One region of the Rhizobium sp. BIGb0125 genome, then DNA from elsewhere that is predicted to be linked to it. Evidence: predicted binding sites of a transcription regulator. Region 1 holds the regulator's gene; the other holds the start of a gene.
The links. Region 1 encodes LexA, which represses DNA repair genes until DNA is damaged. Its sites were predicted from a motif close to TGTTCNNNNTGTGTTCNG; they were not measured.
Positions count from the first base shown of each region.

Region 2: dnaE (DNA polymerase III subunit alpha) is a predicted target of LexA. The motif match lies at 4,423-4,440, and genes of this name have one in related genera.

Region 1 is NZ_JANUDV010000003.1:658,677-668,411, reverse strand. It holds gene M2418_RS11575 (transposase) at 1-464, shown strand, start outside; gene gltA (citrate synthase) at 566-1,855, opposite strand; gene M2418_RS11565 (ComEC/Rec2 family competence protein) at 2,157-4,655, shown strand; gene lexA (transcriptional repressor LexA) at 4,760-5,488, opposite strand; gene M2418_RS11555 (ATP-binding protein) at 5,939-7,456, shown strand; gene M2418_RS11550 (TerC family protein) at 7,580-8,641, opposite strand; gene rpsD (30S ribosomal protein S4) at 9,085-9,702, shown strand.
Region 2 is NZ_JANUDV010000002.1:224,386-234,120, forward strand. It holds gene M2418_RS05090 (L,D-transpeptidase family protein) at 1-622, shown strand, start outside; gene dnaE (DNA polymerase III subunit alpha) at 689-4,180, opposite strand; gene M2418_RS05100 (ABC transporter ATP-binding protein) at 4,575-5,258, opposite strand; gene M2418_RS05105 (lipoprotein-releasing ABC transporter permease subunit) at 5,274-6,581, opposite strand; gene proS (proline--tRNA ligase) at 6,604-7,926, opposite strand; gene M2418_RS05115 (DUF1467 family protein) at 8,632-8,904, opposite strand; gene mce (methylmalonyl-CoA epimerase) at 9,144-9,548, opposite strand; gene M2418_RS05125 (ribonuclease J) at 9,638-9,735, opposite strand, start outside.

The DNA of each region.
Region 1 (9,735 bases):
GCCATGTTGCCGAGATCAAACGGCGCATCGCCACCCTCGACAAACAGATCGAGGCGATCGTTCAGAATAATCAACGCATGAAGGAGCGACAGGTGATCCTGCTTGGGGTTCCTGGTATCGGCAAGGTGATTGCCCCGGTGTTGCTCGCTCTTATGCCGGAGCTGGGTCACATCGACCGCAAGAAGGCTGCAAGCCTGGCCGGGTGTGCGCCCCATCCAAGAGATAGCGGCACCTATCGCGGGCGTCGTTTTGCAACAGGTGGACGCCGGCAGTTACGGCCACTGCTGTTCATCGCAGCAATGGCTGCCAGCATAAGCAGGACCCATCTTGCGCAAACCTACAAACGTCTACTGGCCGCAGGCAAATCCAAACTCACAGCGCTCGGTGCCCTCATGCGCCACATCATCGTCATCGCAAATGCAAGGCTCAAAGAGTACGAAAACAATCAATCAAGACTGACTTGATGAGGGTCGAGAGGTGTTGCCTGCCAGCGAGCAAGGCCTGAATCCCGCGCATAAAAAAACACCGGCGAGAGCGCCGGTGTTTTGTGTCATTCACTAACCAATCAGCGCTTGGAGACTGGTACGTAATCGCGCTGTGGTGCGCCGGTGTAGAGCTGGCGCGGACGGCCGATACGCTGCTGCGGATCTTCGATCATTTCGTTCCACTGGGCAATCCAGCCGACGGTACGTGCCAGAGCAAACAGAACCGTGAACATGGTTGTGGGGAAGCCGAGAGCCTTCAGCGTGATGCCGGAGTAGAAGTCGACGTTCGGGTACAGCTTCTTTTCGACGAAGTACGGATCGGACAGGGCGATCTTTTCCAGTTCCAGAGCAACCTGCATGATTGGGTCGTCGCCGTTGCCCGTTGCTTCGAGCACTTCATACATGGTCTTCTGCATGATCTTGGCGCGCGGGTCGTAGTTCTTGTACACGCGGTGACCAAAGCCCATCAGGCGGAACGGATCGTTCTTGTCCTTGGCGCGGGCAATATACTCAGGAATACGGTCAACAGAGCCGATTTCGTTGAGCATGTTGAGCGCTGCTTCGTTGGCGCCGCCATGGGCAGGGCCCCAAAGGCAGGCAATGCCAGCTGCGATACAGGCGAACGGGTTTGCACCGGAAGAACCTGCCAAGCGAACAGTCGAGGTCGATGCGTTCTGCTCATGGTCAGCATGCAGGATGAAGATACGGTCCATGGCGCGGGCCAGAACCGGGTTCACCTTGTACTCTTCGCATGGAACGGCAAAGCACATGTTGAGGAAGTTCGACGCGTAGTCGAGGTCGTTCTTCGGGTAAACAAATGGCTGACCGACGTGGTACTTGTAAGCCATTGCCGCGATTGTCGGCATCTTGGCGATCATGCGAAGGCTAGCGACCATGCGCTGGTGCGGATCGGTAATGTCGGTCGAGTCGTGGTAGAAGGCAGACAGGGCGCCAACGGTGCCAACCATCACAGCCATCGGATGTGCGTCACGGCGGTAACCGCTGAAGAACTTCGTCATCTGCTCATGCACCATGGTGTGGCGCGTTACGCGGTTGTCGAAATCCTTTTTCTGTTCTGCTGTTGGCAGGTCGCCGTACAGAAGCAGGTAGCAAGTTTCAAGGAAATCGCCCTTTTCGGCAAGCTGCTCGATCGGGTAACCGCGGTGCAGAAGGACGCCTTCGTCACCATCGATATAGGTGATCTTGGATTCGCAAGATGCAGTCGATGTGAAGCCGGGATCATAGGTGAAATTGCCGGTGTGCTTGTACAATGCAGCGATGTCGATGACGTCTGGGCCTATCGCTCCCTCTCGAATGGGAAGTTCTACTGTCTTGTCGCCGAGCGTAATAGAAGCGCTTTTTTCCGTCATCATAATCCTCCGAGAACATGCGTTTTGGATGCCGTGAGGCATCTAGGCGTTAAGCGTTCAGGATAGCTATCTGATCCTGCGCCATATGCCAAGCTATCCAAAAGGCAAATTGTGCGTTGCGGTATCAACTTGTGCCAAAAACTAGGCTTTTGGCGTTTGACTGTTTCATATTAGGTCAATGCTTCCTTAAAATATAAGTGGTTGCATTGTTGTTGTGCCGGTTGCAAATTACCCCCTGTCCGGCGGGGGAGCTGCGGGTTTGACTGTAAGACCATCGCAAGAATTGCGACAGCAGGAACCGTTGAGACTTGATCTCCCCGGTGAGGGTGATTCCTTTGCTCTGCAACGATATCAGGGCGGGGTAGCAGAGGTTTATGAACAGTCTGCAACGGCAGGGAATTTATCCGGTCGGATATCGTCGCTGTCGCGCATGTTGGACATCGAAAAGGCCTATGGCCACGGCTTTCTTTGCATTCCGGTTTTTCTGGCAGTCGGTGCCGTCATCTGGTTTTCGAGCCTTCAGACACCGTCACCCTACCTGCTTGCTGGCGGCTTTTGTTTAGCCGGCACACTGGCGCTCACGCTTCGGTACCGCGCGGCACCACTGGCAGGATTGCTTAACCTTGTTGCGCTGTGTCTGGCAGGCATGCTGCTGGCGCAATTGGAAAGCTGGCGGCAGGATACTGTCACCATCGATACGCCCGTCACCACAGTTGTGTCAGGTGTTGTCGAGCGACGCGAGGTGGATGCCCGCGGGTACTGGCGCTACATCATATCGGTCACCGGGACTGAAAACCCTGTACTGTCGCGCCCGCCGCAGAAGATCACGGCACTATCAAGAAGTCGCCATCAACCGATAGAAATCGGGCAGGGCGTTACCGGCCGCGCACGCCTGTCTCCACCCTCAGGACCGGCCTTGCCTGGTCTGAATGACTTTGCCTTTTCCGGCTATTTTAATGGCATAGGTGCAACCGGTTTCTTTTATGGAGCGCCACAGCCTGCGGTGAGTGAGGCGATCAAACGCCGCATTGCGGAACGCGGACACTGGCTCAGTGTGACTGATACAGGGCTTTATCAATTGCGCAGCGCCATTGCCGAGCGCATCCGCAGCACGATTGGCGGCGACGCCGGCGCTTTTGCCGCCTCGATCATAACCGATGAACGGCGTGCAATATCAGAAACCACCATGGAAGCACTGCGTGTGTCCGGCCTTGCCCATATCGTTGCCATCTCGGGCCTCAACATGGCGCTGGCATCGGGCATATTCTTCGTTGGCTTGCGCACGGCACTCAGCTGTTTTCCGGGTTTTGCCGAGAGGCGGCCGGTCAAGAAGATCGCTGCCTTTGCCGCCCTTATCATGACGCTCGCCTATTACCTGATTTCAGGGTTTGCAGTGTCTGCCGGACGGGCATGGCTGATGATGTCGATCATGCTGATCGCCGTGCTGTTTGACCGTCCCTCGATCAGCCTCAGAAATGTTGCCATTTCCGCCATCATTATTATCTGCGTTTCGCCGTCAGAGGTCATGGGGCCAAGTTTCCAGATGTCCTTTGCGGCAACCATTGCGCTGGTCGCCGCGTATGGTTTCTGGACACGGCGGCGCGCCGCACAAGACAGCGCAACATTCCGGACGACACATACGCCGCTTACCCTGAAGGGCCTGTCCATCTTTGGCAGCTTCTGCGCCGGTATTGTCGTGACCTCGCTGATTGGCGGGGTCTCCACGGCCATCTATTCGATGGAACATTTCCACCGTGTCACCACCTATGGACTGGCGGCGAACCTCGCCGCCATGCCGGTTATGTCTTTCATCGTCATGCCCTTTGCCTTGATCGCCATGTTGCTGATGCCCTTCGGGCTGGACGGGCCGTTTCTGACCGTCATGGGTTACGGCATGGCGATGACAATTGATATTGCCACCTATGTGGCCTCATGGGGAGGCGATGCCGGGGTCGGACGACAGCATCAATGGTTTTTGGGCGCTGGAACGCTTGGCCTATTGGCGCTGACACTGTTTCGCACCCGACTGGCTTGGGTAAGTGCTGTGTTCCTGTTGGCAGGCCTTGTGCTGTTTGTGCTGTCACGGCAGCAGGACAATGCCGATCTGGTGGTTTTTGAGGACGGGAAACTGATGGCACTGGTTGGCGAGGATCAGGTTGCCAGCACCAGCCAACGCCCATTCGGCTTTATCTATGACCAATGGGCGCGGGCTTTGTTCTTACCTGACAAATATATTCGGCCAAACATGCTGCCGGAACTGCCGGTCCCAGAACCTCCGCCTGACGACACCAATGACAAAACGACTGGCAATGCTGATGCTGCGCCACCACGATCAAGACGGCCGATGCTGGACGAACACACCATTCAGACGGAAAGGCAGGTGATGTCTGCCGCCGTTACAAACGCATCTGATGCCTTTACCTGCCGCCGCGACAGCTGGTGCATCGCCAGATCAGCGAAGGGGCAGGTGGTGATTTCCGTGCTGGATAACAGATATCTTGGTCTCGCCTGCGACATCGGTTCTGTGGTTATCACCACGCGTCCCACATCATTTGAAACCTGCCGCTCCGGCGCCTTTTTGCTCAGTGCCCAGACATTGCGGCGCACCGGATCGCTGGAGATCACATTTTCAACTGAGGCAACAACCGCCGCAAACCGGCATTTGCCGATAGAGAGAATGACAGCTGCCATGTATGGTTCCTACCGTCCATGGACCATGCATCGTTATTACAACTGGCGCAGCAGGACATTTGAAACAGCAGTACCGCCGCATGTCTCGCAACTGCTGGACCGTCACTAGACTAAAGTGAGTTGAAGGCAAGTTTTGTCGGGCGTTTTCCGGCGACAGTAGCGATGACGCGCTGGCGCGTCACCTGGCAGTGATATGGGTCTGCTGATGACCGCTTAGTGGTATCTGCGGATCAGGCCGACCAGCTTGCCCTGAATCTTGACGCGGTCAGGTCCAAAGATACGGGTTTCATAGGCCGGGTTTGCAGCTTCAAGCGCAATCGATGCACCTTTGCGGCGAAAACGCTTCAAGGTCGCTTCTTCATCATCGACCAGCGCCACGATGATGTCACCGGGATTGGCGGTCTTGGCGTTGCGGATGATGACCGTGTCGCCGTCAAAGATGCCGGCATCGATCATCGAGTCACCGCGCACTTCCAGTGCGTAATGTTCACCAGAACCCAGCATGTCAGCCGGCACGGACACATCATGTGTGTTGTTCTGGATGGCGGAGATCGGCACACCGGCCGCGATCCGTCCCATCATCGGCACCGATACCGAGCTGCCGCCATCATTGGCGCTGACAGGCGCGGGGGTCGGAGCAGGGGCGACAACCGGTTTTGGTTTGCCAAGGCTGCCTTCGATCACACTTGGTGAGAAGCCACGCTGTGGTTTGAGGCTTGGCGAATAGGCTTCAGGAAGTTTGATGACTTCCAGTGCGCGCGCCCGGTTTGGCAGGCGGCGAATGAAGCCACGTTCTTCAAGCGCTGTGATCAACCGGTGAATGCCGGATTTGGACGCGAGATCAAGCGCATCCTTCATCTCATCAAATGAGGGAGGAACACCGGATTCTTTCATTCTTTCGTGAATGAAAAGAAGCAGTTCCTGCTGTTTGCGTGTGAGCATGAAGTCGCACCCCAACCGTTGATGAAAATCGAAACAAATGCAGAACATACACTATATGTTCCATATGTGTTCCGCAAGGCTTTAATATTTCGTAATCGCCGCGCCGGTGAATTTTCTTTCAAACAGCCAAGACGTGTAATCGCTGCCTATCACGCTGTTTTTTAAACGATTTCACGTCAATTCATCACAAAACGATCCGTCAGAAAGCTGAGGCGCGCAACACCGCCCGTTAGCCGACCAACCGGCATGATTATCGATCTGATATCGTAAGGTGCCATGATTCGGTTCGTTTGATTCTCTCCACCAGATTGGGTTGGCAGCGCATATTCCCTGTGCATTTTTACCTTCACGAGGAAGCATTGCGTTGAAATCTCTGTTATGGGGAGGGTTCGCTGCTCGTTCGGAGTCGGCATTCAACATCTATTTTTGACAGTATAAGGTTTTAGGGCATTGCAGGTCGGCATCGACATGGGAACGCTATCGGGTGGGCAGGCTGCCAAACTCGACATTGAGGAATTGCTCGCCACGCGTCTGCTGGTGCAAGGCAATTCCGGTTCCGGAAAGTCGCATCTGCTGCGCAGGCTTCTGGAACAATCCGCCCCCTGGGTTCAGCAGGTCATTATTGACCCTGAAGGGGACTTCGTGACGCTGGCTGATAAGTTCGGCCATATCGTTGTGGATGGCGAGCGCACAGAGGGTGAGTTGGCCGGTATTGCCAACCGTATTCGCCAGCACCGCGTATCCTGCGTCCTGACGCTTGAAGGTCTTGATGTCGAACAGCAAATGCGGGCCGCAGCTGCATTCCTCAACGGCATGTTCGATGCCGACCGCGAATATTGGTATCCGGTGCTGGTGGTGGTCGACGAAGCGCAGATGTTTGCGCCGTCCGTGGCTGGTGAAGTAACCGAAGATGCCCGCAAGGCTTCGCTTGGCGCCATGACCAACCTGATGTGTCGCGGCCGTAAACGTGGTCTGGCCGGCGTTATCGCCACGCAGCGTCTGGCAAAACTCGCCAAGAACGTGGCGGCGGAAGCCTCCAACTTCCTGATGGGCCGTACTTTCCTTGATATTGACATGGCACGCGCAGCCGACCTGCTCGGCATGGACCGCCGTCAGGCGGAAATGTTCCGCGATTTGCAGCGTGGTAATTTCGTGGCGCTTGGCCCGGCTCTGTCGCGCCGCCCACTGCCTATCGTCATTGGTGCTGTGGAAACCTCGGCTCGGTCGTCATCGCCCAAGCTGATGCCGCTGCCCGATGCACCGCAGGACGTGGAAGACCTGATCTTCACGCCAGACCCGGAAGAATTTACGCGCGCCCCTGTGCGCCGCACGCCACCGGCACCGCGCCCGACAACGGACATTCTGGCAGAGCTGTCGCGCTCGACGCCGGCGGCGATCACGCCAGCCTCCGAACAGCCGCAGCGCAGCAGCGCCTCGGACATGACGCCGGAAGAGCGCGAAGAGAAGATTTCAGGCGTTCTCTACGAAATTCTGGATGATCCGCAGTCGGCCTATCGCACCGATGCGGTGCTCTATCAGGACTTTCTGGTGCGTGCCCGCATGCGCCGCATTCCCGGCACGCCGATGGCGCTGTCGGAATTCCGCCGTCAGGTGGCAATTACCCGTTCCGGCGTTGATGCCGAAATGGCGGCAAGTGAAAGCTGGCAAACGGCACTCGATCTGTCGAAAAACGTCTCCGACGATCTGCAGGGCGTATTCCTGATGCTGGTTAAAGCCGCGCTGGGCGAGGAGCCTTGCCCATCTGATGCCCGTATTGCTCGCGCCTATGGCACGCATTCTGCACGCCGTGCACGCCGTTTGCTCGGTTATTTCGAGGAGAAGGAACTGGTCGTGGTGCATGCCGATTTCTCCGGCAAGCGTATCGTGGCATTTCCGGACCTTGATGCAAAAACCGCACCCGGTGATGCGGATGCGGCTGATGATGAGGCGACGCTGGCAGCCGAATAAGGCTGCTGTTTTTTTAAGCCGTTATTCTATCTTATGGTCGGGTGCGTCCCGACCATCTGCTGTTGTTCATTCTCGGATCGCGTCCGAGAATCATCGTGCTGAAATCGCAGACATGGCCTGATGTTACCGGCCATCTTGTGGTGCCCATCCTCGGCGTTGCGCCGAGGATGGTGGAGTTTCGGGATGTTGTGAAGCGGGACAATATTCGACAGCCTTTGCTTGCTTGCGTGTGGCAAACAGCGAACCGACAACACCGGTCACCAGAATTGCGACGGTCACACCAAGCGAGACGGCAGGCGGGATTTTTGCCAGACCCAGCATGTCAGCCACGAAGATTTTCGAACCAACGAACACCAGAACCGCAGCCAGCGCATATTTGAGATAGGCGAAGCGGTGGATCAGGGCAGCCAGCGCAAAGTAGAGTGCACGCAGGCCAAGGATCGCGAAAATGTTCGACGTATAGACAATGAACGGGTCGGTGGTGATCGCAAAGATCGCCGGGATCGAATCAACCGCAAAGATCAGGTCGGCAATTTCCACCATCACCAGCGCCAGAAACAGCGGGGTGACAAAGGTTTTCAGCTTGCCGGTCTTCTCGTCGGTTTCCTTGACGAAGAACTTTTCGCCATGGAGGCGGTTTGTCAGCGGCAGGTGGCGCTTGAGGAACTTCAGGATGCGGTTGTTGTCGAGATCGTTCTCATCATGATCGGCCGAAAACAGCATCTTGAGGCCGGTAAACACCAGAAAGGCCGCAAAGAGGTACAGCACCCAGTGGAAGTTTTCGACGATGGCAGCGCCAGCGGCAATCATGATGCCACGCAGCACGATCACGCCCAAGATACCCCACAGCAGCACGCGGTGCTGGTATTGGCGCGGAATGGCGAAATAGGAGAAGATCATGGCGATGATGAAGATGTTGTCCATCGCCAGGCTTTTTTCCACCACGAAGCCAGTGATATATTCCATGGCAGGCTGCTGGCCCGACTGGTACCAGATCCAGCCACCGAAGGACAAACCGATGACAATATAGAAAGCGGACATCAGCAAGCTTTCGCGAATGCCGATTTCCTTGGAATTCTTATGCAGAACACCAAGGTCCAGTGCCAAAAGGCCAAGAACGAGAGAAATGAAGACCGCCCACATCCATGTGGGGGTGCCGAGAAAATCCGAGAACAGAAAGTCCATCAGTCAACCTTTGCCGGACAGGTTGGCTATATGGCTGGGGAACGTGTGACAGAAATAAACGTGGGCCCCAACCTAAAGAGACTCGACATCACGTATTGTCCGGTAATACGCCAGAGGGGCCCGAGTCCTGATCACGACAAAGGAAATAGTGCAGGAAAATGCGCTTTCAAGGGCGGGATGCAATTTTTTTCTCGTTGACAATTTTATGAAGGCCACCTAGAAGCCCCATCAACGCCGGGCCGCAAAGCCCGGTGTGTTTCGTTGACTGCCTTGCAGTTTTAATAACTGACGTTCGGTAGTCAACATCACCGACATGTCCCGTGGCTTCTCCATTCGCAAATGTGAGAGACCTGTCAGAGTTCATCAACAGAACTCAGAGGAGGGCGTGTTTCCTTAATCCGGTTTGGCAACAAACCGGTATAATATGTTGAGAAGGAAATACGATGAGCAAGCGCGAATCGTCTAAGTATAAAATTGACCGCCGCATGGGCGAAAACATCTGGGGTCGTCCTAAGTCCCCAGTAAACCGCCGCGAATACGGTCCTGGCCAGCACGGTCAGCGCCGCAAGGGCAAGATGAGCGACTTCGGCACGCAGCTGCGCGCCAAGCAGAAGCTCAAGGGCTACTACGGTGAACTGCGTGAAAAGCAGTTCCGCGCAACCTACGACGAAGCTAACCGTCGCAAGGGTGACACTTCCGAGAACCTGATCGGTCTGCTCGAGTCCCGTCTGGACGCGATCGTATACCGCGCAAAGTTCGTTCCAACCGTTTTCGCATCGCGTCAGTTCATCAACCATGGCCACGTCACGGTTAATGGCGTTCGCGTTAACGTTGGTTCTTACCGTTGCAAGCCAGGCGACGTTGTTGAAGTTCGTCAGAAGTCCAAGCAGCTGACCGTTGTTCTGGAAGCTGTTTCGCTCGCTGAGCGTGACGTTCCTGACTACATCGAAGTTGATCACAACAAGATGGTTGCGACCTTTGCTCGCGTACCAGCTCTGTCTGACGTTCCATACCCAGTCGTCATGGAACCACACCTCGTGGTCGAATTCTACTCGCGCTAATCGCTGCGAAGTTGATTTTGAAAAAGCCGCCCT
Region 2 (9,735 bases), on a different contig from region 1:
TATCCTGATTACACGACGCGGCGACCGCGAAAAGATGGTCGACATCCAGACCATGCTCAACACGCTTGGTTTTGATGCTGGCAAGACCGATGGCCAAATGGGACAGATGACCATCAGCGCCATCAATGGCTTCAAACGCTGGAAGGGCCTGAGCGAAAAAGGAACCGCTGTTACCGATGCATTCGTGACAGCGCTTTATGCGGCGAGCGGTTACGACGCCCAACCTGCCGGGCAGCTTCAGGTACGCCAGGACTTCAAGCCACTGTTTGAAGTGCCTGTTGGCATCAAGGACCCCAACCTGCCGCTTGGCACACATTTCATGGAAGCGACGGCTGTTGACCACGCCAATGGGCGGGCCGACTGGTATTCGATCACGCTCGAAAACCACCTGCCGGCCGCCACGATGCGCAGGCTCGGTATCGATGCGGACAAATTTGAATTGCAGGAAAGCGCCAGCGAAGTTCTCGACCGGATCGACATTCCCAAGGACGCGCGCAAGCGCATTGAAGACCTGCTGGTCGCTGGCACATCGATTACCATTACAGACCTCAGTCACTTCCCCGAGACCGGACAGGGCACCGATTTCATTACCATCACCAAGACGATACGACGCCCGTCGTAACCGCCAGGTTTAGGTTCTTGCCTTATCGCCCCGCAGACAAAACGGGGCGATAATTGTTTTAAGGCCTTACATCAATTCGACATCGACAATGCCCGGCGCTGCCCGCAAGGCGGCGGCGATTTCCGGTGAGATACGGAATTTTTCAGTCAATTCCACCTCAATCTCGCGCTGCCCGTCATCCTTGATCACGATGAAGGACACCAGACCATCGCCCTTGGCGTTCAGATGTTTGGCAATCATTTTAAGCGGACCGGAATCGCGGACAAAAACCCGCAATGCCTTCTGCATCGAGACGGATTTTTCCTCCAGTGACTGAGCGGTCAGAATACGAAGGCCGATGCCTTCAGGGCGCTCATCCGCCTGAACGGTGATGACAAGCGATTTGCCAACTTCCAGCAGATCGCGGTACTGGCCAAGCCCTTCCGAAAATAGCACGGCCTCATATTGGCCGGACGCATCCGAGAATGTCACGATGCCCATCTTGTTACCGGTCTTGGTTTTGCGCTCCTGTTTTCCGGTTACCGTGCCAGCCAGACGGCCTGCGGTCGCGCCCTGTTTTACCGCGACGGTAAAATCGGCAATGTTCTGCACACGCAGCTTTTCGAGCGTTGCACGGTAGGTATCGAGCGGATGGGCGGTTAGGTAAAAGCCAAGAACCTGATATTCTCGAAGCAGCTTTTCAGAGGCAAGAAACGGCGAGAAGGTTGGTAGTGCAAGCCGTTCCGGACCATTGGCGCCACCGGAGCCGAACATGTCCGACTGGCCGCTGACGCGGTTTTCCTGTGCCAGCTGCGCAAAACCGATAACGCGATCAAGACCACCAATCAGTTCGGCACGGTCACGTCCGAAACAATCGAAGGCACCGGCATTGATCAGGCTTTCAAACACACGCCGGTTGATCTGTTTTGGATCGATGCGCTGGCAGAAATCCTCAAGGCTGGCAAAGGGTTTGTCACCCCTCACCTCAACTATGTGGTCAACGGCGCCTTCACCGACGCCCTTCAAGGCCGCCAGCGAATAATAGATGCGGTTTTCACCCGTCTCGAACTTGCGGAACGACGTCTGCACCGAAGGCGCGACGATTTCGATGCCCATACGCGAGGCGTCCTGGCGGAAGTCGTTGATCTTTTCGGTGTTGGCCATATCAAGCGTCATCGAGGCGGCAAGGAATTCCACCGGATAATGCGCCTTCATATAGGCCGTCTGGTAGGAGACAATCGCGTAGGCAGCTGCGTGCGACTTGTTGAAGCCGTAGTTGGCGAACTTGGCCAGAAGATCGAAAATCGTGTCGGACTGCGCCTTCGACACATTGTTCTTCATCGCGCCTTCGACGAAACGTTCGCGCTGCTTGTCCATCTCCTCCTTGATCTTCTTACCCATCGCGCGGCGCAGAAGATCGGCCTCGCCGAGCGAGTAACCGGAGAGAACCTGGGCGATCTGCATCACCTGTTCCTGATAGATGATAACGCCCTGCGTTTCCTTCAGCAGGTGGTCGATCATCGGATGGATTGATTCCAGCTCTTCCTCACCGTGTTTACGGGCATTGTAGACCGGAATGTTTTCCATCGGGCCCGGACGATAGAGCGCCACAAGCGCAATAATGTCCTCAATGCAGTCGGGGCGCATACCAATCAGCGCCTTACGCATGCCCGCACTTTCCACCTGGAACACGCCGATGGTTTCACCACGCGACAGCATTTCGTAGGTCTTCTGATCATCCAGCGGAATGCCGGCCAGATCGACATGAATGCCGCGCTTGGCAACAAAATCCACCGCGACCTTCAACACGGTCAGGGTTTTCAGACCCAGAAAGTCGAACTTGACGAGACCGGCGCTTTCAACCCACTTCATGTTGAACTGGGTTACCGGCATGTCGGAGCGCGGATCGCGGTACATCGGCACCAGCTTCGACAGCGGACGGTCGCCGATCACGATACCGGCAGCGTGGGTCGAGGCGTGGCGGTAGAGACCTTCGATCTTCTGGGCGATATCCAGCAGACGCGCCACCACCGGCTCAGCCTCTGCCTCTTCACGCAGTCTCGGTTCTTCTTCGATTGCCTTGGACAGCGGTGTTGGATTGGCCGGGTTGTTGGGCACCAGCTTACAGATCTTGTCGACCTGACCGTAAGGCATTTCCAGCACACGACCAACGTCGCGCAGCGCCGCACGCGCCTGCAATGAACCGAAGGTAATGATCTGCGCTACCTGTTCGCGGCCGTATTTCTGCTGCACATAGCGGATCACCTCTTCGCGGCGGTCCTGGCAGAAGTCGATATCAAAGTCGGGCATCGAAACGCGTTCAGGATTGAGGAAGCGTTCGAACAGCAACGAGAAGCGCAGCGGATCAACGTCAGTAATGGTCAGCGCGTAAGCAACCAGAGAGCCCGCACCGGAACCACGGCCCGGACCAACCGGGATATCGTGGTTCTTGGCCCATTTGATAAAGTCGGCAACGATCAGGAAGTAACCGGGAAATTTCATACGCTCGATAATGCCGAGCTCGAAGTCCAGTCGTTCGCGGTATTCTTCTTCGGTATAGCCAGCGGCAATACCGAGCTTTTCGATGCGCATATCCAGGCCTTCAACGGCCTGACGGCGCAGTTCTTCCGACTCCGCCTTTTCGGCAGCATCGGTATCGTCACTGGCGCCGGTAAAGCGCGGCAGAATAGGTCCGCGCTTTTTCAGCACGTAGGAGCAACGATGCGCCACTTCGACGGTGTTTTCCAATGCCTCCGGCAAATCGGAAAACAGTTTCACCATTTCCTCGCGGCTTTTGAGATAATGGTCTGGCGTCAGGCGAAAGCGGGTATCATCGGAGACGATGGCGTTGTGGGCCACGGCCATCAACGCATCATGGGCCTCGTAATCGGCGCGTGACGGAAAAAAGGCTTCGTTGGTGGCAACCAGCGGCACGTCGTTTTCATAGGCAAGCGTCAAGACACGGCGCTCATGCGCCCGGTCGTAATTGCCCTGCCGCTGCAATTCCATATAAAGGCGATTGCCAAACAGGCCCTTGAGAGCCAGTAAGCGTTTCTCAGCCAGGGCGGTGTGCCCGTCTTTCAGGGCCATATCGACAGGGCCGCCAGAGGCGCCGGTCAGCACGATCAGCCCGTCATTATCGCCCTCTTCCAGCCAGGAGCGATTGACGCGTACCGACTGGCCACTTTCACCATCGAGATAAGCGCGACTGATGAGATCCACCAGACGCTCGTAACCCGCAGCGGTGGCTGCGAGGAACACAAGGGCGGGAAGTTTTGCGAGATTGTTCGAACGCCGTTCTTCAATGGCGTCTTCCATATCGACGGAAACCTGACAGCCGATAATCGGCTGCAAGCCCTCATCACGCGCCTTTTCCGAAAATTCCAGTGCCACGAACAGATTGTTGGTGTCGGTTATGGCAATGGCTGGCTGCCCATCGGACACCGCCTTGGACATAACCTTTTTTAGCGGCAACGCGCCTTCCAGAAGCGAATAGGCCGAGTGAACCCGAAGATGCACGAAACCAGGTGTTCCACCGGCCTGCCCTGCATTTCCATTGGTGGAATTGGTATCACTCATGCGCCGCATATCCCGTGTTCTGAATCACGGGGATTTTCTGATGTTCAGCCCGCAAAGTCCACAGCCAATAGCACAGAACAACGAGGACAACCGCACATACACGCTGTTATGTGCGGCAAAAATATCAGAGTGCAGTGAGGATCACAGAAAAGCTGGCAACAAAGACAGCGATGGAAGCGAAGGCGGCAACGTCACGGATCATGTCGGTCATTGTACTCTCCTTACTCGTTATGTTTCCAGTTTGTTCTCATTTTGTTTCAGAGTCAATATGTTTTTTTGGTCTCTTTTAAATTCCGTTGCGGCGTGAAAGTTCCCGCCTGATGTGCGCGCAAAAGAAAACCCGGCGCGGTGGCCGGGTTCTCCTCAAACTCAGGTCATGTGATGTGCGGCAAAATTAGAAGCTGACGATCTTGCCTTCGGAGATAGTGACGCGACGGTCCATGCGTGCGGCCAGATCGTGATTATGGGTCGCAATCAGCGCCGCAAGTCCTGACTGGCGCACCAGCGCCTCCAGTGCTTCAAACACATAATGGGCCGTCTCGGGATCGAGGTTGCCGGTTGGCTCATCGGCCAGCAGCAGAAGCGGTGCATTGGCAACGGCACGGGCAATGGCCACGCGCTGTTGTTCACCACCGGAAAGCTCAGCCGGGCGGTGATCGGCACGGTGGCCGATCCGCATGTAGTCAAGAAGCTGTGCAGCGCGCCGACGGGCTTCCTTGTCGGGAAGACCGGCAATCAATTGCGGCATCATGATATTTTCAAGCGCGGTGAATTCCGGCAGCAGGTGATGGAACTGGTAGACGAAACCGATATCGCTGCGGCGGATTGCCGTGCGCTTGTCATCCGCCAATGTGCCACAAGGCAAACCATCGACATAAACCTCACCCTCGTCCGGGTGCTCCAGCAAACCAGCAAGATGCAGCAGCGTGGATTTACCCGTGCCCGACGGGGCGACCAGCGCAACAATCTCGCCACTTCGCAATTCGAACTCGGCATTGTTGAGAATATGGAGGACACTGTCGCCCTGCCCGTAACTTCTATGTACGCCCGTCAGCCGCAACGCGATGTTTCTGCTCATGATATGTCGCGTTCCTTATTCGTATCGCAGAGCCTGCACAGGATCGAGCTTTGAAGCCCGCCATGCCGGAAAGATCGTGGCAATGAACGACAGCGTCAACGCCATGATGACAACGGAAATGGTTTCACTGATATCCATTTCAGCCGGAAGCTGGCTGAGGAAATAGAGCTGCGGATCAAACAGCACCGTACCTGACACCCACGAGAAGAACTGGCGTATCGATTCCACGTTCAGGCAGACAATCACGCCGAGCAGAACACCGGCAAAGGTACCCACAAGACCAATTGCAGCACCGGTCATGAAGAAGATACGCATGACCGCACCGGAACTTGCACCCATGGTGCGCAGAATGGCAATGTCGCTACCTTTATCCTTCACCAGCATGATGAGGCCGGAAATGATGTTAAGCGCTGCGACAAGCACGATCAGCGTCAGGATCATGAACATGACGTTGCGTTCAACCTGAAGGGCCGAGAAGAAGGTCTGGTTACGCTGACGCCAGTCGGTGATGTAAATCTGCCGGCCTGCGGCTTCTTCCACCAGTGGACGCAGTGTATCAACCTGATCTGGATGCTCCACGAACAGCTCGATCGATTGCACCAGACCATCTGCATTGAAATAAAGCTGCGCTTCGGGAAGCGGCATGTAGACCATCGAGGCGTCATATTCCGACATACCGATCTCGAAAACGCCTGAGATCGTGTAGGATTTGACGCGCGGATTGACACCCATCGGCGTGATGTCGCCTTCCGGCGCAATCAGGGTGATCTGGTCACCGGCTGTGACACCAAGTGACGAGGCCAGGCGGGAACCGACCAGCACGCCCTCACCGGACATGTAACCCACGAGATCGCCGACCTTGATGTTGCCGGAAACCTCTTTCAGCTTCTCAAGGTCCTCGCCGCGCACGCCGCGCACTAGCGCGCCGCTGCCTGCACCGGCGCGCCCCTGCGCCAGCGTCTGACCTTCCACCAATGGCAGCGCCATGGTGATGCCCTTGATGCCTGCAAATTTCTTGGCCAGTTCGTCGTAATTGTTAAACGGGCTATCAATGGGCTGCACGACCATATGGCCGTTAATGCCCAGAATGCGGGAAATCAGCTCGGTGCGGAAACCGTTCATCACCGCCATGACGATGATGAGCGTTGCCACACCCAGCATAATGCCAACAAAAGAAAAACCGGCGATCACCGAAATGAACGCCTCCTTGCGGCGGGCGCGCAGGTAGCGCCACGCGACCATGCGCTCAAAGGCCGAAAACGGCCGCGCAGCGGTATCCTTCACGGATTGACCAGCAGCGTTGTCAGCCCCGGCTTGTGCCATCTCGTCTCCCCGCCTCAGCCGTTCAGCCGAGGACCCTGTTCAATGCTGCTTCGATCGTGACGTTTTCACGTTCGCCGGTCTTGCGGTTTTTCACTTCAACTTCACCATTGGCAACCGAACGTGGTCCAACGATGATCTGCAACGGAACACCGATCAAATCGGCCGTTGCGAACTTCTGACCGGCACGGTCATCGGTATCGTCGTACAGCACATCCTTGCCGGCATTTGTCAGCGTATAATAAAGCTTTTCGCATGCGGCGTCGGTCGATGCATCGCCTGCCTTCATGTTGATGATGACAACATCAAATGGGGCAACCGAATCCGGCCAGATGATTCCGTTTTCGTCATGCGATGCTTCAATGATGGCGGGAACAAGGCGTGTTGGTCCAATGCCATAGGAACCCATGTGGACAAGGTGTTCCTTGCCATCCGGACCCTGCACCTTCGCACCCATCGGCTCGGAATATTTGGTGCCGAAATAGAAGATGTGGCCAACTTCGATACCGCGTGCCGAAATGCGCTTGTCTTCCGGCATCGCGTCGTAAGCAGCTTCATCATGCATTTCAGACGTGGCAGCGTAATCCGAGGTCCAGTCGTCAAACACCGCCTGCAGGCCAGCGACATCATCGAAATTGGTGTCGGCAGCAGGAATGTCGCGATCGAGGAAGCTCTTGTGGCAGAACACTTCCGATTCACCGGTGTCGGCCAGAATGATGAATTCATGGCTGTGGTTGCCACCGATCGGGCCCGTGTCAGCACGCATTGGAATGGCACGCAGACCAAGACGCGAGAAGGTGCGCAGGTACGCGGTGAACATCTTGTTATAGGAATGAATGGCGCCTTCCTTCGTCAGGTCGAAAGAATAGGCATCCTTCATCAGGAACTCGCGCGAGCGCATGGTGCCGAACCGTGGACGCAGCTCATCACGGAACTTCAACTGAATGTGGTAGAGGTTCAGCGGCAGGTTCTTGTAGGATTTGACGTAAGAACGGAAAATGTCAGTGATCATTTCCTCGTTGGTTGGGCCATACAGCATCTGGCGATCCTGACGGTCCTTGATGCGCAGCATTTCCTTGCCGTAATCCTCATAACGGCCGCTCTCCTGCCACAGCTCTGCGGACTGCAGTGTTGGCATCAGCAGTTCGACGGCGCCGGCACGGTTCTGTTCTTCACGCACGATCTTGTTGACCTTGTCGAGAACGCGCTTGCCCAGCGGCAGCCAGGAATAAATGCCCTGCGAATGCTGGCGGATCATGCCTGCACGCAACATAAGGCGATGCGAAACGATCTCCGCTTCCTTGGGATTTTCCTTGAGGATGGGCATGAAATAACGGCTGAGACGCATATCGGATTCCGTGACTTTGGCGATCCGGACTCTCCTGCCGGGAATCGCCGCAACAAAGGGCTGTTTGCGCCGTTCATAAACGTTTCCCAGACAGAAGGAAACCCGGCACTGGACAACACCAGAAACCACGCACATGACGATTTTGCGACATCAATATCCACTATTACTGATTGTCGCAGAATATTTTTGTCGCTTGCGTTGCGACATATCGCCCAATAGGGAATTTTTTGCCGACTGTAGCAAAAATGCAAAAAATCTAATGACAAGCATCGGAGATTGGGCTAGCTTTAGCTCATAAAACAGGCATGAAGAACAAATTCCTGCCAATTTCGCGGTCAGTCTTGGGAGGATCAGATCTTAGGCGCGCTTCGTCGCTGCCCCGGCAACGGTTACAGATCACGCGAAAATTAGAAAACAAGGCTTCAACGCCTTGTTTTTTTTTGCCTTTTAGCAACCCCTTAAACCGGGCGACGCAAATTTCGGCCAAATTGCGACTGTCAAGTCCACTAAATCACTCGAAATACTCTGTGCCGCATGTTCATGACAGGCATGTGACGGCAAATTTGTTGTAAAAAGACTCATCCCCTCACAAATAAGGGTCGAGCATCCACCTGCACTGATTTCGGCGTCGAAACCCGCCACTTTGCACACTCTCACAGTGTCCAGAAAACGCTGTCTGTGTGGGAGATGATCCAGCGTGCAACATCACCGATTGAACATCGGGAACAGTTCGAAGATGTCTTCCAACTCAAAATTGAACCACCACGTTAAAACCAGCCAGGACGCAAGCAGTGCGGCTGAAACGGCAGTGTTGAGCGCGATGACCTTCAAACCGCGGAAACGGGCTGGTGCACTCGCCACTGTGCCGGGTTCAACCGCCCCCTCTTCCGCCTGCGTCCGCAAACCAATGGGCAGCACGATAAACAGCGTGGTCCACCAGATGACGAAGTAGATTGCGAAATACGAGAGAACGGTCATGGGCACCTGCTATCCGGTTTGGAGCGCATCTTTCCCGACTGGTACGTGCGACGGGAAGACAGGCTGTTATGGGCAACTATAGGCAAACAAGGCTGGCGCACAAACAATGTTTTCAACAGTCTTCTGTGGCCAAGCGCATAAATTGATTCACTTTTTCGCGGCAAGGCATTGTTTCAGAATCGCTTTATCAAACGCCAGGAATTGAGAAACCACTTGAAGTGCGGCTTGCCAGATCTGTTTCAGACCTGCTCAAGCTCGATCAGCGTGCCGAAAAAATCCTTGGGATGGAGAAACAGCACCGGCTTGCCATGCGCACCGATTCTTGGCTCACCATCGCCCAAAACACGCGCACCGGACTGCTTCAGCTGGTCACGTGCGGCAAGGATGTCCTCCACCTCGTAACAGATGTGGTGCATGCCGCCGGCCGGATTTTTAGCGAGAAAGGCAGCAATCGGCGACGCGTCGCCAAGCGGCTCCAGCAGTTCAACCTTGGAATTGGGAAGTTCGACAAATACCACGGTTACGCCGTGTTCCGGCAAAGCCTGCCGTTCCGACAGGCTGGCACCCAGCATCTGGCCGTAGGCCGCCTCTGCCGCGCCAAGGTCAGGCACCGCAAGTGCCACATGGTTGATACGTCCGAGCATAGCCTCCTCCCCGAAGCCTGTGGGCCGACAGGATATGGGCAGTTCTTCCTGCCCATATCGTTTTACAATGAAGTTCTGGCCGCCGCCTGTCAGACTTTGGTCAGGAATACCGTCACAACAGGCTTTTTGCCCCAGCTCTGATGCGCTGTGGAGCGCACGGCGCGGCGCACCGCTTCGCGTACCATGT